2 regions of the Streptomyces sp. Y309 genome follow, and region 2 is predicted to be linked to the other one. Evidence: riboswitches for the same ligand, from Rfam matches in the RefSeq annotation. Region 2 holds a riboswitch; the other holds the start of a gene.
What was found. Region 2 has a riboswitch for S-adenosylmethionine ahead of AC0KTA_RS28020 (aminotransferase class V-fold PLP-dependent enzyme). Riboswitches for the same ligand answer to the same signal wherever they lie in the genome.
Positions count from the first base shown of each region.

Region 1: linked by a shared signal. The riboswitch ahead of thrC (threonine synthase) and the one ahead of AC0KTA_RS28020 (aminotransferase class V-fold PLP-dependent enzyme) in region 2 are both predicted to bind S-adenosylmethionine.

Region 1 covers NZ_CM160048.1:5,043,415-5,058,516, forward strand. The annotation lists gene nagA (N-acetylglucosamine-6-phosphate deacetylase) at 1-928, opposite strand, end outside; gene AC0KTA_RS20515 (ROK family protein) at 928-1,959, opposite strand; gene AC0KTA_RS20520 (ABC transporter substrate-binding protein) at 2,356-3,627, shown strand; gene AC0KTA_RS20525 (DUF3263 domain-containing protein) at 3,658-3,918, shown strand; gene otsB (trehalose-phosphatase) at 3,935-4,792, shown strand; gene AC0KTA_RS20535 (alpha,alpha-trehalose-phosphate synthase (UDP-forming)) at 5,035-6,450, opposite strand; gene AC0KTA_RS20540 (glucosyl-3-phosphoglycerate synthase) at 6,567-7,511, opposite strand; SAM riboswitch class I at 7,679-7,807, shown strand; gene thrC (threonine synthase) at 7,825-9,132, shown strand; gene AC0KTA_RS20550 (ubiquitin-like small modifier protein 1) at 9,246-9,521, shown strand; gene AC0KTA_RS20555 (cold-shock protein) at 9,942-10,145, shown strand; gene groL (chaperonin GroEL) at 10,569-12,194, shown strand; gene AC0KTA_RS20565 (hypothetical protein) at 12,388-12,855, opposite strand; gene murQ (N-acetylmuramic acid 6-phosphate etherase) at 13,071-14,021, opposite strand; gene AC0KTA_RS20575 (MurR/RpiR family transcriptional regulator) at 14,132-15,061, opposite strand.
Region 2 covers NZ_CM160048.1:6,760,988-6,776,089, reverse strand. The annotation lists gene AC0KTA_RS28030 (SLC13 family permease) at 1-846, shown strand, start outside; gene AC0KTA_RS28025 (glycerate kinase family protein) at 914-2,143, shown strand; gene AC0KTA_RS28020 (aminotransferase class V-fold PLP-dependent enzyme) at 2,062-3,465, opposite strand; SAM riboswitch class IV at 3,639-3,755, opposite strand; gene trpD (anthranilate phosphoribosyltransferase) at 3,918-4,982, opposite strand; gene qcrB (cytochrome bc1 complex cytochrome b subunit) at 5,161-6,816, opposite strand; gene qcrA (cytochrome bc1 complex Rieske iron-sulfur subunit) at 6,813-7,871, opposite strand; gene qcrC (cytochrome bc1 complex diheme cytochrome c subunit) at 7,868-8,677, opposite strand; gene ctaE (aa3-type cytochrome oxidase subunit III) at 8,770-9,390, opposite strand; gene AC0KTA_RS27990 (hypothetical protein) at 9,556-9,957, shown strand; gene AC0KTA_RS27985 (L,D-transpeptidase) at 10,075-11,322, opposite strand; gene AC0KTA_RS27980 (cytochrome c oxidase subunit 4) at 11,467-11,865, opposite strand; gene ctaD (aa3-type cytochrome oxidase subunit I) at 11,862-13,598, opposite strand; gene ctaC (aa3-type cytochrome oxidase subunit II) at 13,595-14,557, opposite strand; gene AC0KTA_RS27965 (aminotransferase class V-fold PLP-dependent enzyme) at 14,925-15,102, shown strand, end outside.

The DNA.
Region 1 (15,102 bases), 1.7 Mb from region 2:
GCCGCGCGACGCCCTCCTTCACCTCGACCTCCAGCGGGCCGAGCAGGTAGGTGCCGTCGCCGAAGCCCGCCGCGTCCATGGCGTCCGTGATGAGGGCGACGCGGCCCGCGCCCGCGTGGTGGAAGGCCAGCTCGAAGGAGGCCGGGTGCAGATGCGTGCCGTCGTTGATGAGCTCGACGGTGATCCGCTCGTCCTCCAGGAGGGCGGCGATGGGGCCGGGGGCGCGGTGGCCGAGGCCGGGCATCGCGTTGTAGAGGTGCGTGGCGACGGTGGCGCCCGCGTCGATGGCGGCCTTCGTCTGCTCGTACGTGGCGTCGGTGTGGCCGATCGCCGCGATCACGCCGTGCTCGGCGAGGAGGCGTACGGAGTCGATGCCGCCGGGGAGTTCGGTGGCGAGGGTGACCATGCGGGCCCGGCCGCGGGCCGCGTCGATGAGCTTGCGGACCTCCGCCGGGTCCGGGTGGCGCAGCAGGGCCTCGCTGTGGGCGCCCTTGCGGCAGGGGGAGATGAAGGGGCCCTCGAAGTGGATGCCGGCGATGTCGCCCTGCTCGGCGAGCTCGGAGAGCAGGCCCGCGCGCTGGGCGAGGGCGTCCATCTCGCCGGTGACCGTCGAGGCCACGACCGTCGTGGTGCCGTGCAGGCGGTGCGTCCGCACGCCGTGCAGGATGTCCTCGGCCGTGCCGCTGGTGAAGGACGCGCCGCCGCCGCCGTGGTTGTGCACGTCGACGAAGCCGGGGACCAGCCAGCAGCCGGTCAGGTCGACGGTCTCGGCGTTCGCGGGAGCTCCCCCAAGCTCTCGGCTTCGCTCGAGCAGGGAGGTACCCCCCTCGCCGATGCGGCCGGCTTCGGTGACGATGACGCGGCCGCCTGGGACGGTTCCGGTGGGCAGTACCACCTGAGCACCGGCGAGCACCTTGCTAGTGGCCATCAGGTGGTTACCTCCGGGGAGTGGGGGATGCGGGTTCTGTCGGGTTCGGTGGCTGCTTCGGTGGGTTCTTCGGCGGTTGCGTCGGTGGTTTCGCCGGTGGCTTCATCGGTGGTGCCGAGGAGGTCCCACGCGAGCAGGCCCGCGCCCAGGCAGCCCGCCGCGTCGCCGAGTGCGGCCGGGACGATCTCGGGCAGCGTCTGGAACCGGACCACGCGGTCGGCGACGGCCGCGCGCAGCGGTGTGAACAAGGTTTCCCCGGCCTCCGCGAGGCCGCCACCGATGATCAGGGTGTGCGGGTCCAGCAGAGTGAGGGCCGTGAGCAGGCCGTCGGCGAGGGCGTCCACCGCGTTCTGCCAGACGTCCAGGGCGCGCGGGTCGCCGGAGCGGACGGCCTTCGCGCAGTCCGCGGCGTCCGCGGCAGGGTCGCCGCTCGCCCTCGCCCAGGCCTCGCTCACCGCGGAGGCGGAGGCGAGCCGCTCCAGGCAGCCGCGCTGGCCGCAGCCGCAGGGCGGGCCGCCGGGGCGTACGACGATGTGGCCGATCTCGCCGGCCGAGCCGTGGGCGCCGGGCTCGATGGCACCGTCGATGCCGATCGCGCCGGCGATGCCGGTGCCGAGCGGCACGAACAGGAACCGGTCGGCGCCCTTGCCGGCGCCGAGGCGGCCCTCGGCGAGGCCGCCGGTGCGCACGTCGTGGCCGAGCGCCACGGGGATGCCTTCCAGGCGGGCGCTCAGGAGGTCGCGCAGGGGTACGTCGTGCCAGCCCAGGTTGGCCGCGTACACCGCGATGCCGTGCTCGGCGTCGACGATGCCGGGTACGGCGACGCCGGCCGCGGCGGCCGGTTCGCCGAGGTGGGCGAGGCCGTGGGCGCGGAGGTCCGCCGCGAAGCCGAGGATCGACTCCACGACGGCCTCGGGGCCGCGGTCCCGTCCGGTCGGGCGGCGCGCCTCATGGAGCAGCGTGCCGTCCGCCCCGACCAGGGCGGCCTTCATTCCTGTGCCGCCCACGTCCAGGGCGATGACATGTCTCACGGGGACAGTGTCGCGTGTGACCCTGCGAGAGGTCTAGTCCACATGTCTGTGGGTGGGCCCGGCTGGGAGCTCCCCAATCCCGCCCCTTCCCGTAACCAGGGGGCTGCCGCCCCCTGGACCCCCGCTGATCGCCGCTCCGCGGCTCGTCCTCAATCGCCGGACGGGCTAGAACCTTGCCGCACCGGCGAAAGTCTTAGCCCCTCCGGCGTTTGAGGAGTGGGGTCTGGGGCGGAGCCCCAGTTACGGCGAAGGGGCGGGTCTGGGGCGCGCCGCGAGGCCGGAAGCGGCGGATAAGGCAAGGCCGTTGCAGAAGTGATACTCGGGTGGTGTAGACCTTGTATCGGCACGCGAGGGAAACTCGCAGTTCAGCATGGAACGACGAGGGTGGGAACAGCAGTGCAGCGGCGCGTGACAGGTCTGACCGCGGCGGTGGCCGCGCTGAGCATGACGGCGCTGCTCGCCGGCTGCGGCGGCGACTCCGGCGACTCCGGTGACGTCACCCTCAAACTCGTCGCCGCCGACTACGGCGACTCCTCGGCCAACAGCTCCAAGAAGTACTGGGCCGAGCTGACCAAGAAGTTCGAGGCCGAGCACCCGAACATCAAGGTCGACGTGAGCGTCTACTCCTGGACGGACGTCGACCGCAAGGTCAAGGAGATGGTGAAGGACGGGGAGGCCCCCGACCTCGCCCAGATCGGCGCGTACGCCGACTACGCCGCGCAGGACAAGCTGTACAGCGCCGACGACCTGCTCTCCATCCCCACCCAGGCCGACTTCCTCGCGCCGCTCTCGAAGGCCGGCGAGGTGAACCGCGTGCAGTACGGCATGCCGTTCGCCGCGTCCACGCGCCTGCTCTTCTACAACGAGAAGCTGTTCAAGAGCGCCGGCATCAAGCCCCCGCAGAGCTGGTCCGAGCTGCAGGCCGCCGCGCAGAAGCTGAAGGCCCGCGGCGTGAAGATCCCCTTCGCGCTGCCGCTCGGCCCGGAGGAGGCGCAGGCCGAGACGATGCAGTGGCTGCTGAGCGGTGGCGGCGGCTACACCGACAACGTCGACTCGTACGCCATCGACTCCAAGCAGAACATCAGCACCTTCGAGTGGCTGAAGGACGAGCTGGTCGGCAAGGGCCTCACCGGCCCGACCGCGCCCGCCGAGCTGAACCGCGCCGAGGCGTTCGCGGCCTTCACGCGCGGCGACGTCGGCATGCTCAACGGCCACCCGACGCTGATGCAGATGTCGGCCAAGAAGGGCCTGAAGTACGGCATGGTGCCGATGCCCGGCATCAACGGCAAGGCCCAGTCCACGATGGGCGTCGCCGACTGGATGATGGCCTTCAAGCAGAACGGCCACCGCGAGGAGATCGGGGACTTCCTCGACTTCGTCTACAGCAAGAAGAACGTTCTGGACTTCTCGCGGGAGTACGACCTGCTGCCCGTGACGACCTCGGCGTCGCAGGAGATGGCCGGGAACAAGAAGGACGCGGCGAAGCTCGGCGAGTTCCTGAAGGAGCTGCCGACCTCGCAGCTCTACCCGGTCGGCAAGGTGTCCTGGGCGCAGGTCTCCGTGCAGATCAAGAAGTACATCGGCAAGACCGTCGGCCCGAACGGCAACCCCAAGGCCATCCTCGGCCAGATCGAGTCGAAGGCGGCCGCGGAGGAGAACGCGCAGTGAGGACCCCGGGCCGGGGTTAGCGTGGACGTCATGACGGACGAGGGCCGGCCGGGGGACGACGGTGACGTCGGCCTGTCCGCGCGCGCCAAGGCGGTGCTCGCGCTCGAGCGGCGCAACTGGGCCGGGCCCGGCGCCAAGGAGCGGGCCATCCGCGAGGAGCTGGGGCTCGCCCCGGTCCGCTACTACCAGATCCTCAACGCCCTCCTCGACGACGGGCGCGCCCTCGCGCACGATCCGGTCACCGTGAACCGACTGCGGCGGGTTCGACAGGCGCGGCGCGCGGAGCGTTGAGGTTAAGGTCGGGCTCATGGGTGACCTGACGCACTCCTCCCAGCCGCTGCCGCGGCCGCTGACGCCCGCGGGGCGGGACGGACTCGCCGCGATCCTGGCCCGGCCCGAACGTGCCGTGATCGCCCTGGACTTCGACGGCACGCTGGCGCCGATCGTGGCCGACCCGGAGCAGGCGCGGGCCCACCCGGACGCGGTGCCCGCGCTTGCCGCGCTCGCGCCGAAGGTCTGCTCCGTGGCCGTCGTCACCGGGCGGCCCGCCGGTGTCGCCGTCCGCTACGGCGGGTTCGCCGGGGTGTCGGGCCTTGAGCACCTCGTCGTCCTCGGGCACTACGGCGCCGAGCGGTGGGACGCCGTCAGCGGGACCGTGCAGGCCGCGGAGCCGCACCCCGGGGTTGCCGCGGTGCGGGCCGAGTTGCCCGGCTTCCTGGACGCGATTGGCGCCTGGCGCGGTACCTGGATCGAGGAGAAGGGGCGGGCCGTCGCGGTGCACACGCGCCGGGCGCGGGATCCGCAGGCCGCGTTCGACGCCCTGCGCGAGCCGCTCGCCGAGCTCGCCGCCCGCCACGGGCTGATCGTCGAACCCGGCCGCCTCGTCCTGGAGTTGCGCCCGCCGGGCGTCGACAAAGGCGTGGCCCTCGTCGAGTACGTACGCGAAGTGGGCGCCGAGTCCGTCCTGTACGCCGGTGACGACCTCGGGGACCTGCCCGCCTTCGCCGCCGTGGACAAGCTCCGCTCCGACGGGGATGTGCGGGGCCTGCTGGTGTGCAGCGGCAGCACGGAGGTCCCCGAACTCTCTGACCGAGCCGACCTGGTGGTCGACGGCCCCCCGGGCGTGGTCACCCTCCTGGCGACTTTGGCCACCCAACTGCCCTGAGAGGCCCCGTCGGCCTGGGCTGCCGTTAAGGGTCGGGAGCCGCCCCTGGCGGCCCAGCTGCCCACAGCAGGTAACGGGAAAGTGACCTGTAGACGCCGAACTGCCTTGTGTGGCACCGGGAGTCGGTCGACCTGGGCTGTCGGTGGGCGTTGGTGTGGACTTCGGCCCGGAGCTGTTGGTCGAGTGGAAACGGGTGGGCGGGTGGGAGAGATCCGCCGCGGAGCGGCGGGCTTGTCAGGGGGTCAGGTGGCCAGGGCCCGCAGCTGGTCCAGGAACCACTGGGACGGGGGGAGGGCAGTGGCGGCCGCGGCCAGGCGTTTGGTGCGTTCCGCACGTTCCGTGGGCGGCATGGTCAGCGCCGCGTGCAACGCGTACGCCGTACCGGACACGTCGTACGGATTCACGACAACCGCGTCTTCCCCGAGCTCCTCGAAGGCCCCGGCCTCCCGGGACAACACCAGCGCACACCCCTCGTCGGAGACGACCGGCACCTCCTTGGCGACCAGGTTCATCCCGTCCCGGATGGGGTTGACGAGGGCGACGTCGGCCAGGCGGTAGGCGGCGAGGGAGCGCGCGAAGTCGTCCTTGACGTGGAGGACGACGGGCGTCCAATCGTCGGTCCCGTACGCGGAGTTGATCGCGGAGGCGACCCGCGACACCTCCGCCGTGTAGTCGCGGTACACCGCGAGATCCTGCCGCGACGGGTAGGCGAACGCGACGTGCACGACCCGCCCACGCCACTCCGGCCGCTCCTCAAGGAGCAGCCGGTACGCGTGCAGCCCGCGCACGATGTTCTTGGACAACTCGGTCCGGTCCACCCGGACGATGACCTTCCGCCCGGCCCCCACCTGCTCCCGCAGCGCGGCGAGCCGCTCCTCGACGTCCGCCCGCCGCGCCCGCTCCCGGAGGAAGTCCGCGTCGGCCCCGAGCCCGTGCACCCCGATGCGCGTCCCCGACGTACCCCCGAGGATCGCCACGCAGCACGCGGTGAACGCGTCCGCCCACCGCCCGGTGAGGAACCCGAGCCGGTCCGCGCCGAGCATCCCGCGCAGCACCTGCTCCGCGATGTCGTCCGGCAGCATCCGAAAGTAGTCGACGGGCGCCCACGGGGTGTGCGAGAAGTGCCCGATGCGCAGGTCAGGGCGCAGCTCGCGCAGCATCCCCGGCACCAGCGCCAGGTGGTAGTCCTGCACGAGCACCGAGGCCCCCGGCGCCGCACTCTCCGCCAGCGCGTCCGCGAACGCCCGGTTGTACGTCTCGTACGAAGCCCACCGCGCCCGGAACTCCGGCCCGAACGCGGGCTCCAGAGGCGTCTGGTACAGCATGTGGTGCACGAACCACAGCACCGAGTTCGCGATGCCGTTGTACGCGTCGGCGTGCACGGCGGCGTCGATGTCGAGCATCCTCACGCCCGGCTCGCCGACGCCCCGCCGCACGGCCTCCCGGTCGCCCTCGCCCAGCGCGGAGCACACCCACAGCGTGGCACCCTCGTCGGTGTCCGCACCGATGGCGCTGAGCCCGGAGACGAGCCCGCCGCCGCCGCGCTTGGCGTCGAGCGTCCCGTCGTCCCCGAGGGAGTACGTCACCGGGCCGCGGTTGGACGCGACGAGAACCTGGGCGGGCGCGTCGGCTGCGTGCGCGGAAACCTCGGAAACCATGTGCCGAAACCTAGCCGCTCACGGAAACGCTCAAACGTACGTCCGGGGAACGTCACATCACTGCCGGAGGCGGACCACGGCGCCGTATACAGCCGACGTACAGCCGACAGCCGGTCTCAGGCCACCCGCCGCTCCGCGTACTCCTCCACCTCCGCCATCGGCGGCCGCTCCTCCGTGTCCACCGCGTACGTCCGCGGCTCGAAGCCGTCCTCGCCGCGCACGAACTGCGTGAGTTCGGGGCGTACGAGATGGGCGCGGGCGAGCCGCAGCTGCGCGGTGCGGTAGATCGCCGCCGCCATCCGCCCGAGCGCCTGCCCGTCCTGGTGCCGGTGCCTGCGCACACCGACGTCGACCTGCGCGAGCGCGTCCAGACCCACGGTGTGCAGCGCGTCGACGAGCAGGCCGACCTCCACGCCGTACCCGACCGGGAACGGCAGGCGTTCGAGCAGCGACCTGCGGGCCGCGTACTCGCCGCCGAGCGGCTGCACGAAGCCCGCGAGCTGCGGCCAGTGCATGTTCAACAGCGGGCGCGCCATCAGCTCGGTCACCCGGCCGCCCTGACCGGCGGCCGCGCCCAGCGGGCGGTCGTACATCGCCTTCACGAAGTCCACGTCCGGCTCGGTGAGCAGCGGCCCCACGATCCCGGTGACGAAGTCCGCCGAGAACTCCTTCAGGTCGGCGTCGACGAACGCCACGATGTCACCGCCGGTGACCAGGAGTGAGCGCCACAGCACCTCGCCCTTGCCGGGCACCGCGGGCAGCCGCGGCAGGATCTCGTCCCGGTGCACGACCCGCGCCCCGGCGGCCGCGGCGACCTCGGCCGTGCGGTCGGCGGAGCCGGAGTCGACGACCACCAGCTCGTCGACGAGCGGGACCTTCTCCATCAGCTCACGGCGGATCTCGGCGACGATCTCACCGACCGTCCCCTCCTCGTCGAGTGCGGGCAGCACGACGCTCACCGAGGCGCCACCGGCACGCTTGGCGGCGGTGAGCTGATGCGGCGGGCGGTCGGCGACGGACCAGGAACGCCTGCTCAGCCAGCGCTCGACCTCTTCCAGCACGCGCGTCCTCCCGGTTGTGATCCATCTCGCGCATCGGACGACTATCTCAAGGGTCCAAGGCTTCGGTTACAGTCTTGAACAACGCCGGTGACCATCGCATGTCGGGGGTCGCCGCCGCGTTCGAGATCAACGACTGAAACCCACAACTGAAACCCACAATCGAATACCGCTCATCCAGAGGGGCAGAGGGATACGGCCCGTTGAAGCCCCGGCAACCCTCCCGCCGACCGCGAGGTCACGGTGGGGAAGGTGCCAATTCCGTCTCGCGGCGAGATGCGTCGCGAGGAAGATGAGGAGAAAGGGCCTCGCCTCCATGGCTGTGCAGACCGTCGCAACCACCCCCGCCGCCGCTTCCGCCCCGGGCACCGTAGACCTCGGCCCCGCGTCCGGCCTCTCCTGCCGCGAGTGCGGAACCCGCTTCGACCTCGGCCCGATCTTCGCCTGCGCCGACTGTTTCGGCCCCCTCGAAGTCGCCTACGACCTGCCGCTCGGCGACCCGGAAGGCCTCCGCAGGAAGATCGAGTCCGGCCCCGCCAACATCTGGCGGTACGCCCCGCTGCTGCCCGTCCCCGCCGACGTGGCCGACAAGCCGAACCTCAACCCCGGCTGGACCAAGCTCGTCCAGGCCGACAACCTCGCCCGGGAAATCGGCGTCGAGCCGGGCAAGCTGTTCGTCAAGGACGACTCCGGCAACCCCACGCACTCCTTCAAGGACCGCGTCGTCGCGCAGGCCCTCGAAGCCGCGCGCGCCTTCGGGTTCACCACGCTCTCCTGCTCCTCGACGGGCAACCTCGCGGGCGCCGTGGGCGCGGCCGCGGCCCGCGCCGGCTTCCGGTCCTGCGTGTTCATCCCGCACGACCTGGAGCAAGGCAAGGTCGTCATGGCCGCGGTGTACGGCGGCGAACTCGTCGGCATCGAGGGCAACTACGACGACGTGAACCGCTTCTGCTCCGAGCTCATCGGCGACCCGCTGGGCGAGGGCTGGGGCTTCGTCAACGTCAACCTGCGGCCGTACTACGGCGAGGGCTCCAAGACCCTCGCGTACGAGATCTGCGAGCAGCTGGGGTGGGTGCTCCCGGACCAGCTCGTGATCCCCATCGCCTCCGGCTCCCAGCTCACGAAGATCGACAAGGGGCTCAAGGAGCTGATCGCCCTCGGCCTGGTCGAGGACAAGCCGTACAAGATCTTCGGCGCGCAGGCGGAGGGCTGCTCGCCGGTGTCCACCGCGTTCAAGGCCGGCCACGACGTCGTACGCCCGCAGAAGCCGGACACCATCGCCAAGTCCCTCGCCATCGGCAATCCGGCCGACGGGCCGTACGTCCTGGACATCGCGCGGCGCACGGGTGGTGCCGTGGAGGACGTCAACGACGAACAGGTCGTCGAGGCCATCAAGCTTCTCGCGCGCACCGAGGGGATCTTTGCGGAGACCGCGGGTGGGGTGACGGTCGGCGTCGCGAAGAAGCTGATTGAGGCGGGCCTCATCGACCCCGCCCTCACCACCGTCGTCCTCAACACCGGTGACGGTCTCAAGACCCTCGACGCGGTCGCGGAGACGTCGCAGGCGACTGCCACGATTCGGCCCAGCCTCGATGCGTTCCGCTCCGCGGGGCTTGCGGGATAGAGCGCCGTAGGGCCTGAAGCATTGTTTCGTCTGCGGACCGTCTGTGGCTGGTCGCGCAGTTCCCCGCGCCCCTGACGGGGCGCTCCTCCTCCCCGAACCTCTGAGGTGAACCCATGAGTGTCAACGTTCGTATTCCGACCATCCTGCGTACCTACACCGGCGGCAAGGCCGAGGTGTCCGCCGAGGGGGCGACCCTTGCCGAGGTCATCGACGACCTGGAGAAGAACCACACCGGCATCGCCGCCCGGGTCCTGGATGATCAGGGGAAGTTGCGGCGGTTCGTGAATGTGTACGTGAACGACGACGACGTGCGGTTCGAGCAGGGTCTGGAGACGGCGACGCCGGACGGCGCCGGTGTCTCGATCATTCCCGCCGTCGCCGGAGGCTGAACGCACGCAGCGTCACCGCGATTGCCCCCTCCGCGAGAGAAGCGGAGGGGGCAATTCTGTATGGTTGATCGCGGTACAGTTGGGAATGGAGCTTCGTTCTTCGTCCCGCGCGGTGCCGCGCGCATATTCGAAGCCGGTCTCGGGCCGACAAGAAGTAGCCAAAGTGTCCTGCCCTTTTGAGCCTTAAGTGGCATTTGTCGGGCCCGACTTGCCCTGAACTCCGGTGAATTCTCCGCATATTACCGATCGGGCGTGCCCAGAATTCTCGTCCGATTGACCTGTTGCAGAGGGCAGTTGGACAGATACATTCAGCCGCGGTCGACGCGTTCCGGCGCACACCCCCAACCCATGGGGGGTGAGGTCTGACCCGGGTCCGCGAAGTGCGGGTCTGCGCAAGGGCCAGTAATAGGGGAGTTAGGCATGGCTCAGGGCACCGTCAAGTGGTTCAACGCGGAGAAGGGATATGGCTTCATCGCGGTCGACGGTGGTGCGGATGTATTCGTCCACTACAGCGCGATCCAGATGGACGGCTACCGCACCCTGGAAGAAGGTCAGCGAGTCGAGTTCGAGATCTCGCAGGGCCAGAAGGGTCCGCAGGCGGACATGGTCAAGCTCGCCGGCTGAGCGGCTTGACGCGATCGGCCACCGACGCGACGCAGACGAAGGGCCCGCATCCCGGAGACGGGGTGCGGGCCCTTCGTGCGCGCCGGGCCCACGGCCGCGCGGCCCGGCGGACGGCGTGTCGATCTCCACCGTGCGCGGGCGGGCGCGGGGCGCGCGTGGCGGGGTTCGGGGGCGACCTTGCGCCCACCCGTCTCCCGACCGCCACCCCTCATCGACGCCCCTCCGGGGCGGCCTTGCACTCTATGGGGTCGAGTGCTAATCATTGGCGTTAGCACTCTACGAGTGAGAGTGACAGAACTTGGATCGGGTCGGTGAGGTCCGCAGGCCGGGTGGGGCAAGGAACCACCGGGCAGGCAGGCCGTCCGTCGCGGGCGCCAGCACGATCCGTTTGCTTTTCCACCCCGTCCGGGAGGACCACTTCACATGGCCAAGATCATCGCGTTCGACGAGGAGGCACGGCGCGGCCTCGAGCGCGGCATGAACCAGCTCGCCGACGCCGTCAAGGTGACCCTGGGCCCCAAGGGTCGCAACGTCGTCCTCGAGAAGAAGTGGGGCGCCCCCACGATCACCAACGATGGTGTGTCCATCGCCAAGGAGATCGAGCTCGAGGACCCGTACGAGAAGATCGGTGCCGAGCTGGTCAAGGAGGTCGCGAAGAAGACGGACGACGTCGCCGGTGACGGCACGACGACCGCGACCGTCCTCGCCCAGGCGCTCGTCAAGGAAGGCCTGCGCAACGTCGCGGCCGGCGCCAACCCGATGGCCCTCAAGCGCGGCATCGAGAAGGCCGTCGAGGCCGTCTCCGGCGCCCTGCTCGAGCAGGCCAAGGACGTGGAGACCAAGGAGCAGATCGCTTCGACCGCCTCCATCTCCGCCGCCGACACCCAGATCGGCGAGCTCATCGCCGAGGCGATGGACAAGGTCGGCAAGGAAGGCGTCATCACCGTCGAGGAGTCCCAGACCTTCGGTCTGGAGCTGGAGCTCACCGAGGGCATGCGCTTCGACAAGGGCTACATCTCGGCGTACTTCGCGACCGACATGGAGCGCATGGAGGCGGCCCTGGATGACCCGTACATCCTGATCGTCAACTCCAAGATCTCGAACGTGAAGGACCTCCTTCCGCTCCTCGAGAAGGTCATGCAGTCCGGCAAGCCGCTGCTGATCATCGCCGAGGACGTCGAGGGCGAGGCCCTGTCCACGCTGGTCGTCAACAAGATCCGTGGCACCTTCAAGTCCGTCGCCGTCAAGGCCCCGGGCTTCGGTGACCGCCGCAAGGCCATGCTCGGCGACATCGCCATCCTCACCGGTGGCACCGTCATCTCCGAGGAGGTCGGCCTCAAGCTGGAGAACGCCGGTCTCGACCTGCTCGGCCGCGCCCGCAAGGTCGTCATCACCAAGGACGAGACGACGATCGTCGACGGCGCCGGTGAGAGCGACCAGGTCCAGGGCCGCGTCAACCAGATCCGTGCCGAGATCGAGAACAGCGACTCGGACTACGACCGCGAGAAGCTCCAGGAGCGCCTGGCGAAGCTCGCGGGCGGCGTGGCCGTCATCAAGGCCGGTGCCGCGACCGAGGTCGAGCTCAAGGAGCGCAAGCACCGTATCGAGGACGCCGTGCGCAACGCGAAGGCGGCCGTCGAGGAGGGCATCGTCGCCGGTGGTGGCGTGGCCCTGCTGCAGGCCTCCTCCGTGTTCGAGAAGCTCGAGCTCGAGGGCGACGAGGCCACCGGTGCCGCCGCTGTGAAGCTGGCCCTGGAGGCCCCGCTGAAGCAGATCGCGGTCAACGCCGGCCTCGAGGGCGGCGTCGTCGTGGAGAAGGTGCGCAACCTGACCGTCGGTCACGGCCTGAACGCTGCGAACGGCGAGTACGTCGACATGATCGCCGAGGGCATCATCGACCCGGCGAAGGTCACGCGTTCCGCCCTGCAGAACGCCGCGTCCATCGCCGCGCTGTTCCTCACCACCGAGGCCGTCATCGCCGACAAGCCGGAGAAGGCCGCCGCGGCCGGTGCTCCGGGCGGCATGCCGGGCGGTGACATGGACTTCTGATCCCCCGCGGATCGGACGTTCTCCGTACGCAATCGACCCGTATGTAGTCGATACGTACCGCTCGTACGAAGGGGCGGCACTCTCCTCGCGGAGGGTGTCGCCCCTTCGGCGTGCCCGGCCGCTCGCCGCCGTGCTCACGACGGGGCGGTGGGCGGGTTGAGGCCCGCCCACCGCCCGGTGTTCCTGTTACCGGTTACGCGTCGAGCGGGCGCATGAAGTCCAGCGACCAGATCTGGTGCTGGTCGACCTTGTTGGTGGAGATGAGCTCGACCTGCTGGCCGAAGTGCCCCGCGCGCCAGGCGAGGTGTTCCTTCTCGTCGATGATCTGGAGGCCGCCGACGCCCGGAGCGAAGGTCCACTTCGTCCACTGGTCGCGGGACGTGTTGTTGGCCCAGAGCTTGTGCTCGGCGGCGATGAGCCCGGGGTGCTTCTCGGGTTCGTCGTCGTACTCCGGGGAGAGGCTGATCACGTACGGGGAGCCCAGTACGGGCTCGGCCTGCTGGATGGCCCACTCCTGGGGGATCGGGGGGTACAGCGGGCGGTCGGTGGAGACGGGGAGCCCGTGCTCCACCGCGTATTCGCGGGCCGTGAGGAGGGCCGGGGGTCCGGCGATGTGCGCGTAGATCCTGTAGATGCCGGGCTTGATCGGAATCGGAGGCACCGTTGCTTCCTTTCCTAGGACCGGCCGGTGGCGGGACGGCCACCGGTGCGCGGTCCACGTTGACAGGCGTCACGAGGCTGTCGAAAGGACAGAAAGCGGCCAAGTCGAGCAAGGCGGGAAGTAAGCGGTCATTCACGCCCATTGAGCCAATTGCTTCGGGCGGTCTTGACGGTTTTGACGCTGTGTTCCCGTTCCCTCCTCCGGGTCCCCGCTCGCTACTCCGAGCCCGCCGCCGTCAGCGCGGCCCGCAGGTGGCCCTTCGACTCCGTGAGGAGCCGTGCCGCCGTGGGGCCGTCCACGTCGCCCAGGAGCACGAGGATCGCGTTCTTCACCTCGCCGTCGGTGGCGGCGAGTGCCGCCTCGATCTCCTCGTCGGACGCGCCCGTGGCGAGGGCGACGATGCGGCGGGAGCGGGCGCGCAGCTTGTCGTTGGAGGCGCGTACGTCGACCATCAGGTTCCCGTACGTCTTGCCGAGGCGGATCATCGTGATCGTCGAGAGCATGTTGAGGACGAGCTTCTGGGCGGTGCCCGCCTTCAACCGCGTGGATCCGGTGAGGAGTTCGGGGCCCACGACGACCTCGATGCCGTGCTCGGCCGCCGCCGCGAGCGCGCTGTCGGCGTTGCAGGACAGGCCGACGGTCAGGGCCCCGCGGGCGCGGGCGTGCTCGACGGCGCCGACGGCGTAGGGGGTGCGGCCGGACGCGGAGACGCCGACCACGGTGTCGTCGGCGGTGAGGGCGAGGGAGTCCAGGTCGGCGGCCGCGAGGTCCTTGCGGTCCTCGGCGCCCTCGATCGAGGTGACCACCGCGGTCGGGCCGCCGGCGATGAGGCCGACGACGTCGCCCGGGTCGGTGTTGAACGTCGGCGGGCACTCGGACGCGTCGAGCACGCCGAGCCGGCCCGCCGTGCCCGCGCCCGCGTAGATCAGACGGCCGCCGCGGGCCATGCGCTCGGCGGTGGCGTCGATGGCGGCGGCGATGCGGGGGAGCTGCGCGGCGACGGCCGTGGGCACGGTGGCGTCCTCGGCGTTCATGAGGCGCGCGATCTCCTCCGTGGGCAGCCGGTCGATCTCGGAGAGCTCGGGGCGGAACGCCTCGGTGGTGAGGTTCGCCAGCTGGGCACGGAGCTCGCCGTAGGCGGCGGGCCCGGTGGGCGTGGAGGTCATAGGGGTGCGGCTCTTTCGCGATGTGAGGTTCGGCGGTGGGTAGTACAGCCCGTCCGGCGATTGAGGACGAGGCCGAAGGCCGATCGGCGGCGCCCCCGGCGAACGGGACATCAACGACTGGCGGGGCCTCCGCGGGGATTATGGCGGTGCGCCAGCGCCTCGTACGAAGCGGCCAGCGCGGGGGCAGCCGTCTCGTACGTACGTTGTGCCACGCCCACGAACAGACAGTCCACGACCAGGAGCTGACTGGTCCGGGAAGACATCGCGGCGGGCCGCAACTCGCTCTCGCGGGCGGTGGACGTGGTCAGTATGTGGTCGGCGTACTGGGACACCAGGCCGTCGGGGCGGCCGGTGATCGCGATCGTCGTCGCGCCGTGCTCGAAGGCGACCCGCAACGGTTCGATGACGTCGCCGGTGGACCCGGAGTGGGTGATCGCGATCGCCACGTCCTTCGCGCGGAGCGTCACCGCGTTGGTGACGGCGAGGTGCGGGTCGGAGTGGGCGTGCGCGACCTGGCCGATGCGCAGCAGCTTCTGGGCGAGGTCCTGGGCGACGAGCCCGGACGCGGCGACGCCGTACACCTCCACGCGGCGGGCGGCGGCCAGCGCGCCGACGGCCGCGCCGAGTTGGACGGTGTCGAGTCCGGCGGCGGTGTCGGCGAGGGTCTGCTGCTCGTCGTACGCGAGCTTCGCGACGACGTCCGCGAGCGGGTCGTCGACGGCGATGTCGGCGGTGACGGCGGGGGCGCGGCCCGACTGCTGCTGGGCGGCGAGGCCGGCCAGGGCGAGGCGCAGGTCCCGGTAGCCGGGGTAGCCGAGGAGGCGGGCGGTGCGGACCACCGTCGCCTCGCTGGTGCCGGTGAGCTCGGCGAGGCCGGTGACCGTGAGCGCCGCGGTGCCCGCCGGGTCGCCCGCGACGGCCTCGGCGACGCGCTGCATGGAGCGGGTCATCGACGGCGCGAGCGTGCGCACCTTGGCCGCGAGGGCGGCGGGGGCCGGGGGCGCGCCGCCCGCGAAAATTTCCTTCACGTCTTGGGTCACTCTTGAAAGATATTTTCGGCGGCGGGGGAGGGTCAAGCCCC
Region 2 (15,102 bases):
CTGATCACGGTGTCCGTCCTGTGGGAGAGCACCGGGGAGCGGATCGGCTTCACGCAGTGGCTGCTGCTCGGCCTGCCGCTGGCGATCGCGTCGTCCCACCTGGCGGCGGAGGCCGTGCTCTGGACGACGACCCGCCGGGCCGACCGGCGGGGCCCCGTCCACATCACCGCCGAGGACATACAGAAGCACAGCGACCACCCCGTCACCGGCCCCTGGGAGCCCGCCGAAACCCGCTGCGCCCTGCTCCTGGCCACCGTCGTCGCGCTGTGGTGCAGCGAGCCCCTGCACCAAGTGCCGCCCGCCGTGGTCGCGTTGATCGGCGCCGTCGTCGCCTCCTCCCCCGCGCTCGGCACCGTACGCCTGAAGGACGCGCTGAAGACCGTGCCGTGGTCGCTGCTGCTCTTCATGGCGGCGACGATGGCGATGGGCGTGGCGCTCGCCGACTCGGGGGCGGCGAAGTGGCTGGTGTCGGGGCTGCCCGTCGACTTGTCGCCCTGGCTGTTCCTGGCCGTCGTCATCGCGGTCAGCACGGCGGCGCACCTGGTCCTGCAGTCCCGCTCGGCTCGTTCGTCGGTCCTGGTGCCGCTGGTGGTCGCGGCCGCGGTGGGCGCCGGCGTGAACCCGGTCGCGGCGGCGCTCGCGTCCACGGCGGCCGCCGGATTCTGCCACACGCTGCCTGCGTCCGCGAAGCCGGTCACGCTCTTCGCCGAGATACCGGGGACGCCCACCTACACACCGCGCGACCTGCTGCGCCTGTCCGCCGTCCTGGCTCCCCTGACGGCCGCCCTGGTCCTGCTGTTCGCGCTCGCGGTGTGGCCGCTGCTGGGCGTGCCGGTCGTCCGCTGAGCCTCTTTGCCTTCCTGTGCGCGCCCTTCACCTTCCTGCTCGTCCGTGCCACTCAAGGAGTACGTCCATGCCTCTGACCCGTTTCGCCGTCGCGCCCAGCGGCTTCAAGGAGTCCCTGTCCGCCCAGTCCGCCGCCGAGGCCATCGCCGACGGCGTGCGGCGCGTCGTGCCGGACGCCGAGGTCGACCTGATCCCGCTGGTCGACGGCGGCGAGGGCACCGCGCAGGCGCTGGCCGCGGCGACCGGCGGCCGCCTGGTGGCGCTGCCCGCGACGGGCCCGGTCGGCGAGCGCATCGGCACCCACTTCGCGCTGCTGGGCTCCGGCACCGCCGTCGTGGAGATGGCCGCGGCGGCGGGCCTCAGCCTGGTCCCGCGGGACCTGCGCGACCCGGGGGCCACCACGACGTACGGCGTGGGCGAGCTGATCCGCGCCGCCCTCGACACGGGCGCGCGCCGCATCCTGGTGGGCTGCGGCGACTCAGGCACCTCGGACGGGGGCGCGGGCGCGCTGCAGGCCCTCGGCGCCCGGCTCCTGGACGCGGACGGCTGGGAACTTCCGTACGGCGGGCGGGAGTTGATGCGGCTGCATCACATCGACACCACCCGTCTCGACCCGCGTCTCGCCGAGACCGAGCTGCTCGTCGCCTGCAACCCGCACAACGTGCTGTGCGGCGAGCGCGGTGTGGCCCGCGTCTTCGGCCCGCAGAAGGGCGCGACGCCGGCCCAGGTCGAGCAGCTCGCGGCCGGCCTGGAGCACTGGGCGTACGTCCTGACCCGCGATCTGAACGTCACCGCCGACCTCTACGGCGGCGTCGGAACCGGCGCCTCCGGAGGCCTCGGCGCGGGTCTCGCCGCGCTCGGCGCCCGGCTCCTGCCCCGCTTCGACGTGCTCCTCGACCACCTGGACCTGGACGCCAGGCTCGCCCGCGCCGACCTGGTCGTCACCGCCGAGGGCGCCCTGGACCACCAGACGCCGCACGGCAAGGTGCCGGCCGAGGTGGCCCGCCGGGCGAAGCGGTTCGGCCGCCCGGTCCTGGTGCTCGCGGGCACCATCGGGGACGGGGCGCAGGCTGTGCGGGACCTGGGCGTGGACGCCTACAGCGCGATCCTGCCCGCCCCGGTGTCGCTCACGGAGGCACTGAACCGGGGCGGCGAGTTCCTCACGGACGCGACGGAACGCGCCCTGCGCATGATCGTCCTGGGCTCCCGGCTGCGTCAGGCGGCCGTGACCTCGGTGGCGGCCCCGGCGTCCGCCACCCCGGTGTCCGGCACGCAACGCCCGTCCTCCGTGCGGTAGTTCCACCGCGCCCCGTCCGTCACCAGCTCCCTGACGGCGCGCACGAAGCGCTCCACGTGCTCGTCCGGGGTGCCCGCGCCGAAGCTCACCCGGATCGCGTTCAGCGAGCGCTCGCCGGGCGCGGCCTCCGGGGCGCCGCACTCGCCGGGCTCATCGGACTCGCCGCCGAGCAGGGTGCGCACGAGCGGGTGCGCGCAGAACAGGCCGTCGCGCACCCCGATGCCGTACTCGGCGGACAGCGCGGCCGCGAAGTGCGAGCTGTTCCAGCCGTCCACGACGAACGAGATGACGCCCACGCGCGGCGCGTCGTCCCCGAACAGCGAGAGCACCCGCACCTGGGGCACCGCCGCGAGCCCCGCGCGGACCGTGCCGATCAGCTGCCGCTCCCGCTCCACGAGCGCGTCGAACCCGGCCTCGTCCAGGGCCTTGCAGGCGGAGGCGATGGAGTACGCCCCGATGACGTTGGGCGAGCCGGCCTCGTGCCGGGCGGCCGTGTCGTGCCACTCGACGTCCACTCCCCCGTCGGCGCGCCGCGCGACCTTCCGCGAGGCACCGCCGCCCGCGAGGTACGGCTCCGCGCCCTGCAGCCAGTCGGCCCGGCCCGCGAGCACTCCGGAGCCGAAGGGCGCGTACAGCTTGTGCCCGGAGAAGGCGACCCAGTCGACGTCCAACTCCCGTACGTCCACGGGGTGGTGGGGCGCGAGCTGGGCGGCGTCGAGCACGATGCGGGCGCCGTGCGCGTGCGCGGCGGCGGCCAGCTCGCGCACCGGCCACAGCTCGCCGGTGACGTTAGAGGCGCCGGTGACGCACACCAGGGCGGGCCCGTAGGGGTCGCGGTCGGCGAGGGCGCGCTCCAGGGTGTGGACGGCCTCGTCGTGGGTGCGCGGGGCGTCGAGGTAGGTGACGCGGGCGTCGCGCCAGGGCAGCAGCGAGGCGTGGTGCTCGGTCTCGAACACGAAGACCTGGCAGTCGGCGGGCAGCGCGGCGGCCAGCAGATTCAGCGAGTCGGTGGTCGACCGCGTGAACACCACCTGGTCGCCCTCGCGGCACCCCAGGAATTCGGCGACGGTCTTCCGCGCGTTCTCGAACAGGTCCGTCGAGAGCTGCGACAGGTACCCCGCGCCGCGGTGCACGCTCCCGTAGTACGGCGCGTACGCGGCCACGTCGTCCCACACGCGCTGCAGGGCCGGGGCGCTGGCGGCGTAGTCGAGCGCGGCGTACGTGACCTCGCCGCCGGTGACGAGGGGCACGGTGACGTCGCGGCCGAGGACGGGCAGCGGGGCACAGACGGAGGGGTCGGCGGCAATGGTGGTGGCAGGCATGACGAACTCCCGTACGAGGCAGGCGAGATCACTGCGCCGGACGTCGGTCGGTACGACCGGTCAACGGCACAGGAAAAGTGAAAGGGGTGCGGAGAAGGGGGCCTTCGGCCCTATCGCATTCGCTTGCTCACGAGACTGCTCCCTCGACAACCAGGACCCCTGGTGACGCGAGGGGTCCGCGCTTGCGATGAACCTTGCTGTCCACCGCCTGGTCTTCACCCGGGGCACCCCGCCACGGACGGAGGGTTGCCGGACAGCGGGCCGGGGCCTCATCGCTGTCGCTCATGACCTGCCGAGAAGTATGCCAAATGATCGCGCAGACGCAACTGACCGTCCGAATCCCGGACGTCGGGGCTGCGCCGGCACGGCACCGCCGGGAATGGCCGGTGGGGGCTGAGCGCCGCCGCGGCGGAGGAAGGAGACCGCAGGCCTCCTTCCGACCGCCGCGCACGCTACTTGTTGCTGGCCGCCACCCAGCGCGCCAGCGCGGTCTTCGCCGCGCCCGAGTCGATGGCCTCGGCCGCCTTGGCCATCCCCGCGCGGATCTGGTCCGCGAGCGGGCCCTCGCCCGGCGACAGGGCGACCAGCGCAGCCGCCGCGTTGAGCAGCACCGCGTCCCGCACGGGACCCGTCTCGCCGTCCAGGAGGCGGCGCGCGACCTCCGCGTTGTACGAGGCGTCGGCGCCGCGCAGGGTCTCGACGGGGACGAGGTCGATGCCGACGTCCCGCGGGTCGAAGGCCTCCTCGCGGACGGCCCCGTCCCGTACCACCCACACCCGCGACGTGGCCGTCGTCGTGAGCTCGTCGAGCCCGTCGTCGCCGCGGAAGACGAGCGCCGACGAGCCCCGCTCGGCGAGCACGCCGGCGAGGATCGGCGCCATCCGCGCGTCCGCGACGCCGGTGGCCTGCGCCCGCACCTTGGCGGGGTTGGTCAGCGGACCGAGGAAGTTGAAGGTGGTCCGGATGCCCAGCTCGCGCCGCGCGGGCGCGACGTGCCGCAGCGCGGGGTGGAACTTCACCGCGAAGCAGAAGGTGATCCCGGCCTCCTCGGCGACCTCCCGCACTCGCTGCGGGGTCAGCTCCAGGTTGACGCCGAGCTTCTCCAGGACGTCGGAGGCGCCGCTGGCGGAGGACGCCGCGCGGTTGCCGTGCTTGACGACCTTCGTGCCGGTCCCGGCGACGACGATCGCCGCCATGGTGGAGATGTTCACGGTCTTGGCGCCGTCGCCGCCGGTGCCGACGATGTCGACGCTCGGCCCGGGCACCTCGATGGTGTGGGCGTGCTCGTACATCGTGCGGACGAGACCGGAGATCTCCTCGACCGTCTCGCCCTTGGCCCGCAGCGCCACCGCGAAGCCCGCGATCTGGGCGTCGGTGGCCTCGCCGCGCATGATGCGGTCCATGGCCCAGGCCGTGTCGTCCGCGCTCTGGTCGCGCCCGTCGAGCAGCCCGTTCAGCACGTCGGGCCAGGAACGGGCCGCCGCGGTGTCGCCTCCTGCGGGGGTCACAGCGCTCATAGCCGCTCCTGGGTTCGTGGACGTACGTAAGAGACGTACGTAGCCGATGGCCACCCCGGCACATGGGGGTGGCCACCACCCTATCCAGCCCGGGGGACGGCAAAGAGCCCCGTCCATGCCCTGGACGGGGCTCCTGCCGTGGCGACCTTCGGGTCAGCGCGTCACCGCGCTCGGGCGATCAGTGGTGGCCGTGGCCGCTCGTGATCTCCTTGTACTCCTCGGCGGTCGGCTTGGGGATCTGGCTGTCCTCGCCGTACATGCCCTTGGAGAGCTTGGCCCGCAGCTTCTCCGAGCCCTTCACCTTGCGCTGGACGCCGTTCTCGTCGACCGTCGGGCCGATCGCGACCGGCTCGTACTGCTCGTGCGCGGTGAGGGTGTGGAGCTGGTCCTTGTCGAGCGGCTCGTGCACCTCGATGAACTCGCCGTGCGGCAGCCGCTTGATGAGGCCGGACTCGCGTCCGTGCAGCACCTTGTCCTTGTCGCGCCGCTGCAGGCCGAGGCAGATCCGCTTGGTGACGATGAACGCGATGACCGGTCCGGCGAAGAAGAAGATCCGGACGAACCAGGTGATGGCGTTGATCGACAGGTGGAAGTGCGTGGCCCAGAGGTCGTTTCCACCACCGACGAGCAGCACCATGTACCAGGTGATCCACGCGACGCCGAAGGCCGTGCGCGTCGGCGCGTTGCGCGGGCGGTCCAGGATGTGGTGCTCGCGCTTGTCGCCGGTGACCCAGGCCTCGACGAACGGGTAGACCGCGATGGCGACCAGGACCAGCGGGAAGATCACCAGCGGGATGAACACGCCCAGGACGAGCGTGTGGCCCCAGAAGTTGACCTCCCAGCCGGGCATCACACGGATCAGACCCTCGGAGAAGCCCATGTACCAGTCGGGCTGGGCGCCGGTGGACACCTGGTCCGGACGGTAGGGGCCGAGCGCCCAGATCGGGTTGATCGTGGCGATCGCCGAGATGGCCGCGATGATGCCGAAGACCAGGAAGAAGAAGCCTCCGGCCTTGGCCATGTAGACCGGGAGCAGCGGCATGCCGACGACGTTCTTGTTGGACTTGCCGGGGCCCGCGAACTGCGTGTGCTTGTGGTAGAAGACCAGGATCAGGTGCGCCACCACGAGGCCGAGCATGATGCCCGGCAGCAGCAGGATGTGCACCGAGTAGAACCGCGCCACGAAGTCGCCGCCGGGGAACTCCCCGCCGAACAGGAACATCGACAGGTACGTGCCGACGATCGGCACCGACAGGATGGCGCCCTGCATGAAGCGGACACCGGTGCCGGAGAGCAGGTCGTCCGGGAGCGAGTAACCGGTGAAGCCGGTGAACATGCCGAGGACGAACAGCAGGAAGCCGAACAGCCAGTTGACCTCACGCGGCTTGCGGAACGCACCCGTGAAGAACACGCGCATCATGTGCACGAACATCGCGGCGAGGAAGATCAGCGCGCCCCAGTGGTGGATCTGCCGGATGAGCAGACCACCGCGCACATCGAAGGAGATGTGCATGGTCGAGTTGAACGCCTCGGACATCAGCTGTCCCTGCAGCGGGACGTAGCTGCCGTGGTACTCCACCTCGTTCATCGACGGGTGGAAGAACAGCGTCAGGTACACACCCGTGAGGATGACGACGATGAAGCTGTAGAGCGCGACCTCACCCAGCATGAAGGACCAGTGGTCCGGGAAGATCTTGCGCATGTTGGCCTTGGCCAGGGAGTAGATCCCCAGGCGGCCGTCGGCCCAGTCGGCGACCCGCTCGCCCGCGGGTGCCTTCTTGCGGCTGTCGGTGGCCGTCGTCGCCGTGGGCGACGTGGTGTTCTCGGTGCTCATCCGCGCTCCCAGAAGGCAGGACCGACGGGCTCTTCGAAGTCGCCGAGCGCCTCGAGGTAGCCCTCCTCGTTCACGGCGATGCGCAGCTGCGGCAACGCGTGACCGGCCGGGCCGAAGATCACTCGGGCACCGTCGGAGAGGTCGAAGGTGGACTGGTGGCACGGGCAGAGAGCGTGGTGCGTCTGCTGCTCGTACAGGGAGATCGGGCAGCCCACGTGGGTGCAGATCTTGGAGTACGCGACGATGCCGTCGTGGGACCACTCGAGCTCACGCTTGTCCTTGATGTTGTCCGGCTGGATCCGGACGATCATCAGGGCCGCCTTGGCGATCTGGGTCTGGAAGTCGTGGTCGTGCTCCTCCAGGCCCTCGGGCTTGGCGAAGGTGAGCGAACCGACCGGGACGTCCGAGGGGCGCAGCGGCTCGTTCGTGTTCATGTTCACGAGCAGCTTGCCCTTGGACCACAGGGTGTGCCGCAGCTTGTCCTCCGGCAGCGGACCGAGGTCACGCAGCAGGACGACACCGGACAGCGGGACCATGGCGAGCGCGCCGAACATGGTGTTGCGGATCAGCTTGCGCCGGCCGAGCTGGGACTCCTTCGCGCCGGCCGCGAAGTCCGCCATCACCTTGGCCTTGACCTCGGGCTCGGCCTCGATGGGGTGCCGCTCGTCGGCGATCTCCACGTCGGACATCAGGGTGCGGGCCCAGTGGACCGCGCCCGCGCCGATGCAGAAGAGCGCCACACCGAGGGTCATGCCCAGGGAGAAGTTGAGCGCGCTGATGTGGCCGATGGGCCAGATGTAGACGCTCTTGTCGACCGGGAAGGCCACGAACGAGGCGATGAAGCCGATGGTGGCCAGCATCGAGATGGTGAACAGGAGCGCGACCGTGCGCTCGGAGCGCCGGGCGGCCTGCTCGTCGATGTCCTGGACGCGGTTCTCGTGGGGCGGCAGCCCCGGGTCCGCGAACGGATCGGCGTCCTCGGCCACGGCTACCGTGCCGTGCGCGGATTCCTGCTCGCTGGGCAGGTTCTCTTCTGGATTCTCTTGGCTACTCATGACTTCTTGGCCTTTGCGGTCCGGGCGGCGACCCACACGGCGACCGCGATCAGCGCGCCGAGGCCGAAGATCCAGGCGAACAGGCCTTCGCTGACCGGTCCGAGACCGCCCAGCTTGAGACCGCCGGGGCTCTCGGTCTTCTCACCGTTGACCGCGTCGAGGTACGCGATGATGTCCTTCTTGCTCTTCTCCGGCATCGTCGTGTCGGGGAAGGACGGCATGTTCTGCGGGCCGGTCTGCATGGCCTCGTAGACATGCTTGGGGCTGACGCCCTCCAGGCTCGGAGCGAACTTGCCGTGCGTCAGTGCGCCGCCTTCACCGGTGAAGTTGTGGCACTGGGCGCAGTTGGTACGGAAGAGTTCGCCGCCCTTGGCGATGTCGGCGCCCTCGGGGCTGACCTGCTTCTCCGTCGGGATGTTGGGTCCCGCGCCGAGCGAGGCGACGTACGCGGCGAGCTGGTCGATCTGGGCCTGGTTGTAGATGACCTTCTTCTTGGGCGCCTGGGCGCCCTGCTGCTGGAGCGGCATCCGGCCGGTGCCGACCTGGAAGTCGACAGCGGCGGCGCCCACGCCCACCAGGCTCGGACCGTCGGACGTGCCCTGACCGCCGGTTCCGTGGCAGCTGGAGCAGCCCACGGCATAGAGCTTCTTGCCCTCGTCGATGGCGAGGGACTGAGCGGTTTCGTCGGCCTGCGCCTTGTCCGCCGGCGCGAACGCGGCGTACAGCCCCCCGGTGGCCGCCAGCGCGAGGAGTAGGACGACGACCGCCGCCAGCGGATGGCGTCGTCGTGCGGAGAGCTTTTTCACGGATTACCCCGGTGTCAGGATCTTCTGCGTCGGTGCTTCTGGAATGTGTCGGTACGTCGGGTCCGGCGCCTGAGCCGGTGACCCCGCGCCGATTACTTGATCATGTAGATCGTGGCGAAGAGGCCGATCCAGACGACATCGACGAAGTGCCAGTAGTAGGACACGACGATGGCGGCGGTCGCCTGCTCGTGGGTGAACCTCCGGGCCGCGTAGGTGCGGCCGAGGACCAGCAGGAAGGCGATGAGTCCGCCTGTCACGTGCAGTCCGTGGAAGCCGGTGGTCAGGTAGAACACGGATCCGTACGGGTCCGACGAGAGCGAGAGGCCCTCGTGCTTGACCAGCTCCGTGTACTCGAAGACCTGACCGCCGATGAAGATCGCACCCATGATGAAGGTGACGATGAACCACATCCGGAGCTTCTTCACGTCCCCGCGCTCGGCGGCGAAGACGCCGAGCTGGCAGGTCAGGGAGGAGAGCACCAGGATGGTGGTGTTCGTCGCCGAGAACGGGAAGTTCAGGCTTGACGCCATTTCCTTCCAGTGATCGGGACCAGTCACCGATCGCAGGGTGAAGTACATCGCGAAGAGGGCCGCGAAGAACATCAGCTCGGAACTCAGCCAGATGATGGTTCCGACGCTGGTGAGGTTCGGTCGATTGACCGGCGGGTGCGCGTGCCCGGTATCTACTGTCGTTGCTGTCGCCACGACCGACATTATGTCGGTCGCTTATCCCGCCCTCACCCCGGGGGGTGCCGTTCGGAGTGTCTGCGGCGTGTGTGCTGCCCGTATGGCCCATCGGAGCGGTGTCCGAACCGGTGTTGACGAGGTGTCGGGAGGAGTAGCATCCGCGCGAGATCACCTCGACGAAGCGGAGGAACCATGCAGCCGACCGCCACGGTCCTTGTCTACAGCGACAACGCGAACACCCGTGAGCAGGTCCGTCTGGCCACCGGGCGCAGGCCGGCCTCCGATGTCCCGGAAGTCACCTTCATCGAGTGCGCGACGCTCCCGGCGGTTCTCCGGGAGCTGGACAAGGGCGGCATCGACGCGTGCGTGCTCGACGGGGAGGCCGTCCCCGCGGGGGGCATGGGCGTGTGCCGGCAGATCAAGGACGAGGTCTTCCACGCCCCGCCGGTGCTGCTGCTCATCGGGCGGCCGCAGGATGCCTGGCTGGCCACGTGGAGCCGTGCGGAGGCCGCGGTGACCTTGCCGGTCGAGCCTGTGGAGTTTGCCTCCGCGCTGGCCGGCTTGCTGCGCAGCAAGCCGGCCCTCAGCGCTTGAGAGCCCACTGGCTCGGGGCTTTCTGCCGTTCGGCGGGTGCGGGTGGGTTGTGGCTTGTCGCGCAGTTCCCCGCGCCCCTGCGGGGCGCGCCCGCCCGCCCGCGCCCGCTCGCCGCGTTTACGCTGATTCAGGGCGCAGGCGGGCCGTGTCCGCGGGGGTTGGGCCCTCCTTGGCGGCCCTGAGCAGGGCGCTGCCCTTGCGCCATTTGTCCCAGCTCACGTTCCAGTCTCCGAAGCCGTTCCCGAACGGGTCCATGTCTGCGCCGTAACTGTTGACGACCTTCACGATGTCGCCCTGGCGGACGGTCTCGTAGAACCAGGCGGCGTTGCCGGTGCTCATGCCGGTGCAGCCGTGGCTGGTGTTCGCGGAGCCCTGGGAGCCCACCGACCAGGGGGCCGCGTGCACGTACTCGCCGCTGTCGGTGACCCTGGTCGCGTAATAGACCATTTTGTCGTAGAAGTCCGAGGCGCCGATGCTGGCGCTGGTCATGCGGACGACGTACTCCTTGCCGAGGACCACCTTGATGCCGTTGCGCGTGGCGTAGCCGGGCTTGCCGGTGGTCACGGGGATGGAGTTGATCTCCTGGTCGTTGCGGTAGACCGTCATCCAGTGCGAGCCGGCGTCCGTCACGGCCACGACCTTGTCGCCGGTGGTGAACTGCAGGGGCTTGGCCGCGGCGCCCCAGAGCTTGTCGGTGACCTTGATGCCGTCCAGGTTGCTGTGGACGTCGACGGTGGCGTTGGTGGGCCAGTAGTCCTTGGGGCGGTAGTGCAGCGTCCTGCTGTCCACCCAGTGCCAGGTGCCCTCCGTGGCGGGCCTGGAGCGCACCTTCAGCGCCCGCTCCACGGTGGCCCGGGCCTCCTTGCCCTCGACCTTGGCGCTGAGCTTCGCGGTGACGGGCTGGCCGACGCCGTACTTGCCCGCCTGGGGGCCGAAGGTCACCTTGAGTTGCTTCTTCTTGGCCGCCTGGTTCGTGGCGAACGTCAGGACCTTGCGGCCGGGTGAGCCCTCGTCGTCCTCCGTGCTGACCCGCACCGTGTAATGGGCCCCTGCGGCCAGCGGGGCGGTGCTGTGCCACCGGGAGCCGTCGGCGGCGAGTTCGCCCGCCACATAGCGGCCCATGGCGTCGGTGGCGGTCACGTCGGTGATGCGCCCGTCCTCGCCCTGCGCGGTGACTTCGAGCGGTTTGTCGGGGTCGGCCTTCTGGCTGCCCGCGGGCCCGTTGAACGCGATCTGGCTCGCCGCGTCGTACGGCTTGGCCGAGAGCGGATGGCCGTCGTTGCCGCAGGCCGTGGCCCCCGCACCGAGGGCGACCACCAGCGACGTGCAGCTCAGTACCGTGCGGATACGCGGTGAATTGCTCATAAAGCACACGGTATGAAGGTTCATCAAGTACGGCGCGCCGAGTGACCCGTACGAGTTCCCCCGGACGGCCCAACGAAAAGGCCCCGGGGCCCGGACTCTCCGTCAGGAGCGTCCGGGCCCCGGGGCCCTGCGGTGCGGGGAGACCTACTGGGTCTGGTTCTCGCCGCGGTAGTACTCGAACACCCAGCCCCACAGGCCGATCAGGATGATCGGGGCCGAGAAGTACAGCAGCCACCAGCCGAAGACGACGCCCATGAAGGCGAGCGCGCCACCGACGGCCAGAGACAGCGGCTGCCAGCTGTGCGGGCTGAAGAAGCCCACCTCGCCGGCCTCGTCCGCGACGTCGGCCTCCTTGTTGTCCTGTGCCGAGGCGTCGACCCGCCGGGCCGTGAAGGCCAGGTAGTAGCCGATCATGATGCACAGGCCGAAGGCCAGGAAGAGCGCGGTGGTACCGGCGGGCTCCTTCGACCACCAGCCATAGACGATCGCCATGGCCAGTACGAAGACGCTCAGCCAGATGAACATCTTGCCCTGGATCTTCACTTGCCGGCCTCCTTGCTGCCAGCGAGGGCGTTGTCGCCTTGCTCGATGTTCTCGAGCTGGTCGATCGCGGAGATCTCCGGGTGGTGCAGGTCGAACGCCGGGGATTCACTGCGGATGCGCGGCAGCGTGAGGAAGTTGTGCCGCGGCGGCGGGCAGGACGTGGCCCACTCCAGGGAGCGGCCGTAGCCCCACGGGTCGTCGACCTCGATCTTCTTGCCGTACTTGGCGGTCTTCCAGATGTTGTAGAAGAACGGCAGGATCGACAGACCGAGCAGGAACGAGCAGATCGTCGAGATCGTGTTCAGGGCGGTGAAGCCGTCGGCGTCCAGGTAATCCGCGTACCGGCGCGGCATGCCCTCGGCACCCAGCCAGTGCTGCACCAGGAACGTGCCGTGGAAGCCGACGAACAGCGTCCAGAAGGTGATCTTGCCGAGGCGCTCGTCGAGCATCTTGCCGGTGAACTTCGGCCACCAGAAGTGGAATCCGGAGAACATCGCGAACACCACGGTGCCGAAGACCACGTAGTGGAAGTGCGCGACCACGAAGTACGAGTCCGACACGTGGAAGTCCATCGGCGGCGAGGCCAGGATGACACCCGTCAGACCACCGAAGGTGAAGGTGATCAGGAAGCCGATCGCCCAGAGCATCGGGGTCTCGAAGGACAAGGACCCCTTCCACATCGTTCCGATCCAGTTGAAGAACTTCACGCCTGTTGGCACGGCGATGAGGAACGTCATGAAGGAGAAGAACGGTAGGAGTACGCCGCCTGTGACGTACATGTGGTGCGCCCACACCGTCACCGAGAGACCGGCGATGGCAATGGTCGCGCCGATCAGGCCCATGTAGCCGAACATCGGCTTGCGGGAGAAGACCGGGATGACTTCGGAAATGATTCCGAAGAATGGCAGGGCGATGATGTACACCTCTGGATGGCCGAAGAACCAGAAGAGGTGTTGCCATAGCAGGGCCCCGCCGTTGGCGGCGTCGAAGATATGGGCACCGAATTTACGGTCCGCCTCCAGGGCGAACAGCGCGGCGGCCAGAACCGGGAAGGCCAGCAGGACCAGCACGGCGGTCAGCAGCACGTTCCACACGAAGATCGGCATGCGGAACATCGTCATGCCGGGCGCGCGCATGCAGATGATGGTGGTGATGAAGTTGACCGAGCCGAGGATCGTGCCGAAGCCGGAGAACGCCAGACCCATGATCCACATGTCGGCGCCGATGCCCGGCGAGCGGACCGCGTCCGACAGCGGCGAGTAGGCGAACCAGCCGAAGTCGGCGGCGCCGTTCGGCGTGAGGAAGCCACCCACCGCGATCAGCGAGCCGAACAGGTACAGCCAGTAGGCGAACATGTTCAGACGCGGGAAGGCGACGTCGGGAGCACCGATCTGGAGCGGCATGATCCAGTTCGCGAAGCCCGCGAACAGCGGCGTCGCGAACATCAGCAGCATGATCGTGCCGTGCATCGTGAACGCCTGGTTGAACTGCTCGTTCGACATGATCTGCGTACCCGGACGGGCGAGCTCGGCGCGCATGAAGAGCGCCATGACGCCGCCGATGCAGAAGAACGCGAACGACGTGACCAGATAGAGCGTGCCGATCGTCTTGTGGTCCGTGGTGGTCAGCCACTTGATGACGACGTTGCCCGGCTGCTTGCGCCTGACCGGCAGCTCGTTCTCGTACGAGTCTTCCGCTGCCGCGGCACCCTGGGGTTCGTTGAGGATGCTCACAGGTTGTTCGTCTCCCGGTTCTTCTCGTGGCCCGTCTGCTCGATGCCGGCCGGGATGTAACCGGTCTGGTTCTTCTTCGCGAGGTCCTCGAGGTGCTGCTTGTAGCGCTCGGGAGAGACGACCTTGACGTTGAAGAGCATCCGGGAGTGGTCGACGCCGCACAGTTCGGCGCACTTGCCCATGAAGGTGCCCTCCTTGTTCGGAGTGACCTCGAAGGCGTTGGTGTGGCCCGGGATGACGTCCTGCTTCATCAGGAACGGAACCACCCAGAAGGAGTGGATGACGTCACGCGAAGTCAGGACGAAGCGGACCTTCTCCCCCTTGGGGAGCCAGAGGGTCGGGCCCGGGTTGCCGTTCTGCGGGTTCCGCTCGCCGGGCGTACCGACCTGGTAGACGCCGTTGGCGTTGGCCGGGAAGTCCTCGCGGAACCGCTTCGGAATGGCGTCCAGGTCCTTGGACGTCTTGGCGTTGTCCTTGCCTGCGCCCGGCACGTTCTCGATGTAGTTGAAGCCCCAGCTCCACTGGAAGCCGACCACGTTGATGGTGTGGGCGGGCTTGTCGTCGAGCGCGAGGAGCTTGGACTCATCACGTGCCGTGAAGTAGAAGAGCACCGAGACGATGATGAGCGGGACCACCGTGTACAGCGCCTCGATGGGCATGTTGTAACGCGTCTGCGGAGGGACCTCCACCTTGGTGCGGCTGCGCCGGTGGAAGATGACGCTCCACAGGATCAGGCCCCAGACCAGCACGCCCGTGGCGAGCGCAGCCGCCCACGAGCCCTGCCAGAGGGAGAGGATCCGCGGGGCCTCCTCCGTGACCGGGGTCGGCATACCAAGGCGGGGAAAGTCCTTGTATGTGCAACCGGTGGCGGTTACCAGGACCAGGCCCGCAGTCAATGCCTGCAGCAGCTTCCGCCGCATCGGGCGCCGCGGCGAGCGGTCGGAGCCGTTGGGACTCACGTAGCGCCTTCCCGAGAGTCTCGCCCGCGCTGTTGGCTGCGGCCTTCTCGGTGGTCGGTCGCCGCCCTGCGTCGGGCAGGGGTTTGGATGTTTATGCGGACCAAACCCTACTGGACGCTATTTGGGGTCGCGCGGGGAGGGTGCCTAACGCGCCGCGGGTCACTCTGTCGGGGTGGGATGCGCCTCCGCCAGCCGGTATCTGACGGAGGCTTGGGTCGCCTGAGAGCTCGGTCGGGACTCTTTGTCGGCGGCTGCGGGTTTGGTTTGGTTGCTCGCGCAGTTCCCCGCGCCCCTTAGTGGGTTGCCTCGCCGGAAGCTTTGGCGCCCCTGAGGTGGGCCGTCTCGCCGGAAGCTTTAGCGTGGGCCTGTGGCCTACTTCGATGTTGCTTCGTCCGCCCCGCTCCATCCCGTTGCTCGGCAGGCGCTGGTTGCTGCGCTTGATGAAGGGTGGGCCGATCCGGCGCGGCTGTATCGGGAGGGACGACGGGCTCGGCTGCTGCTGGACGCGGCGCGGGAGGCGGCCGCGGAGGCGGTGGGGTGCCGGC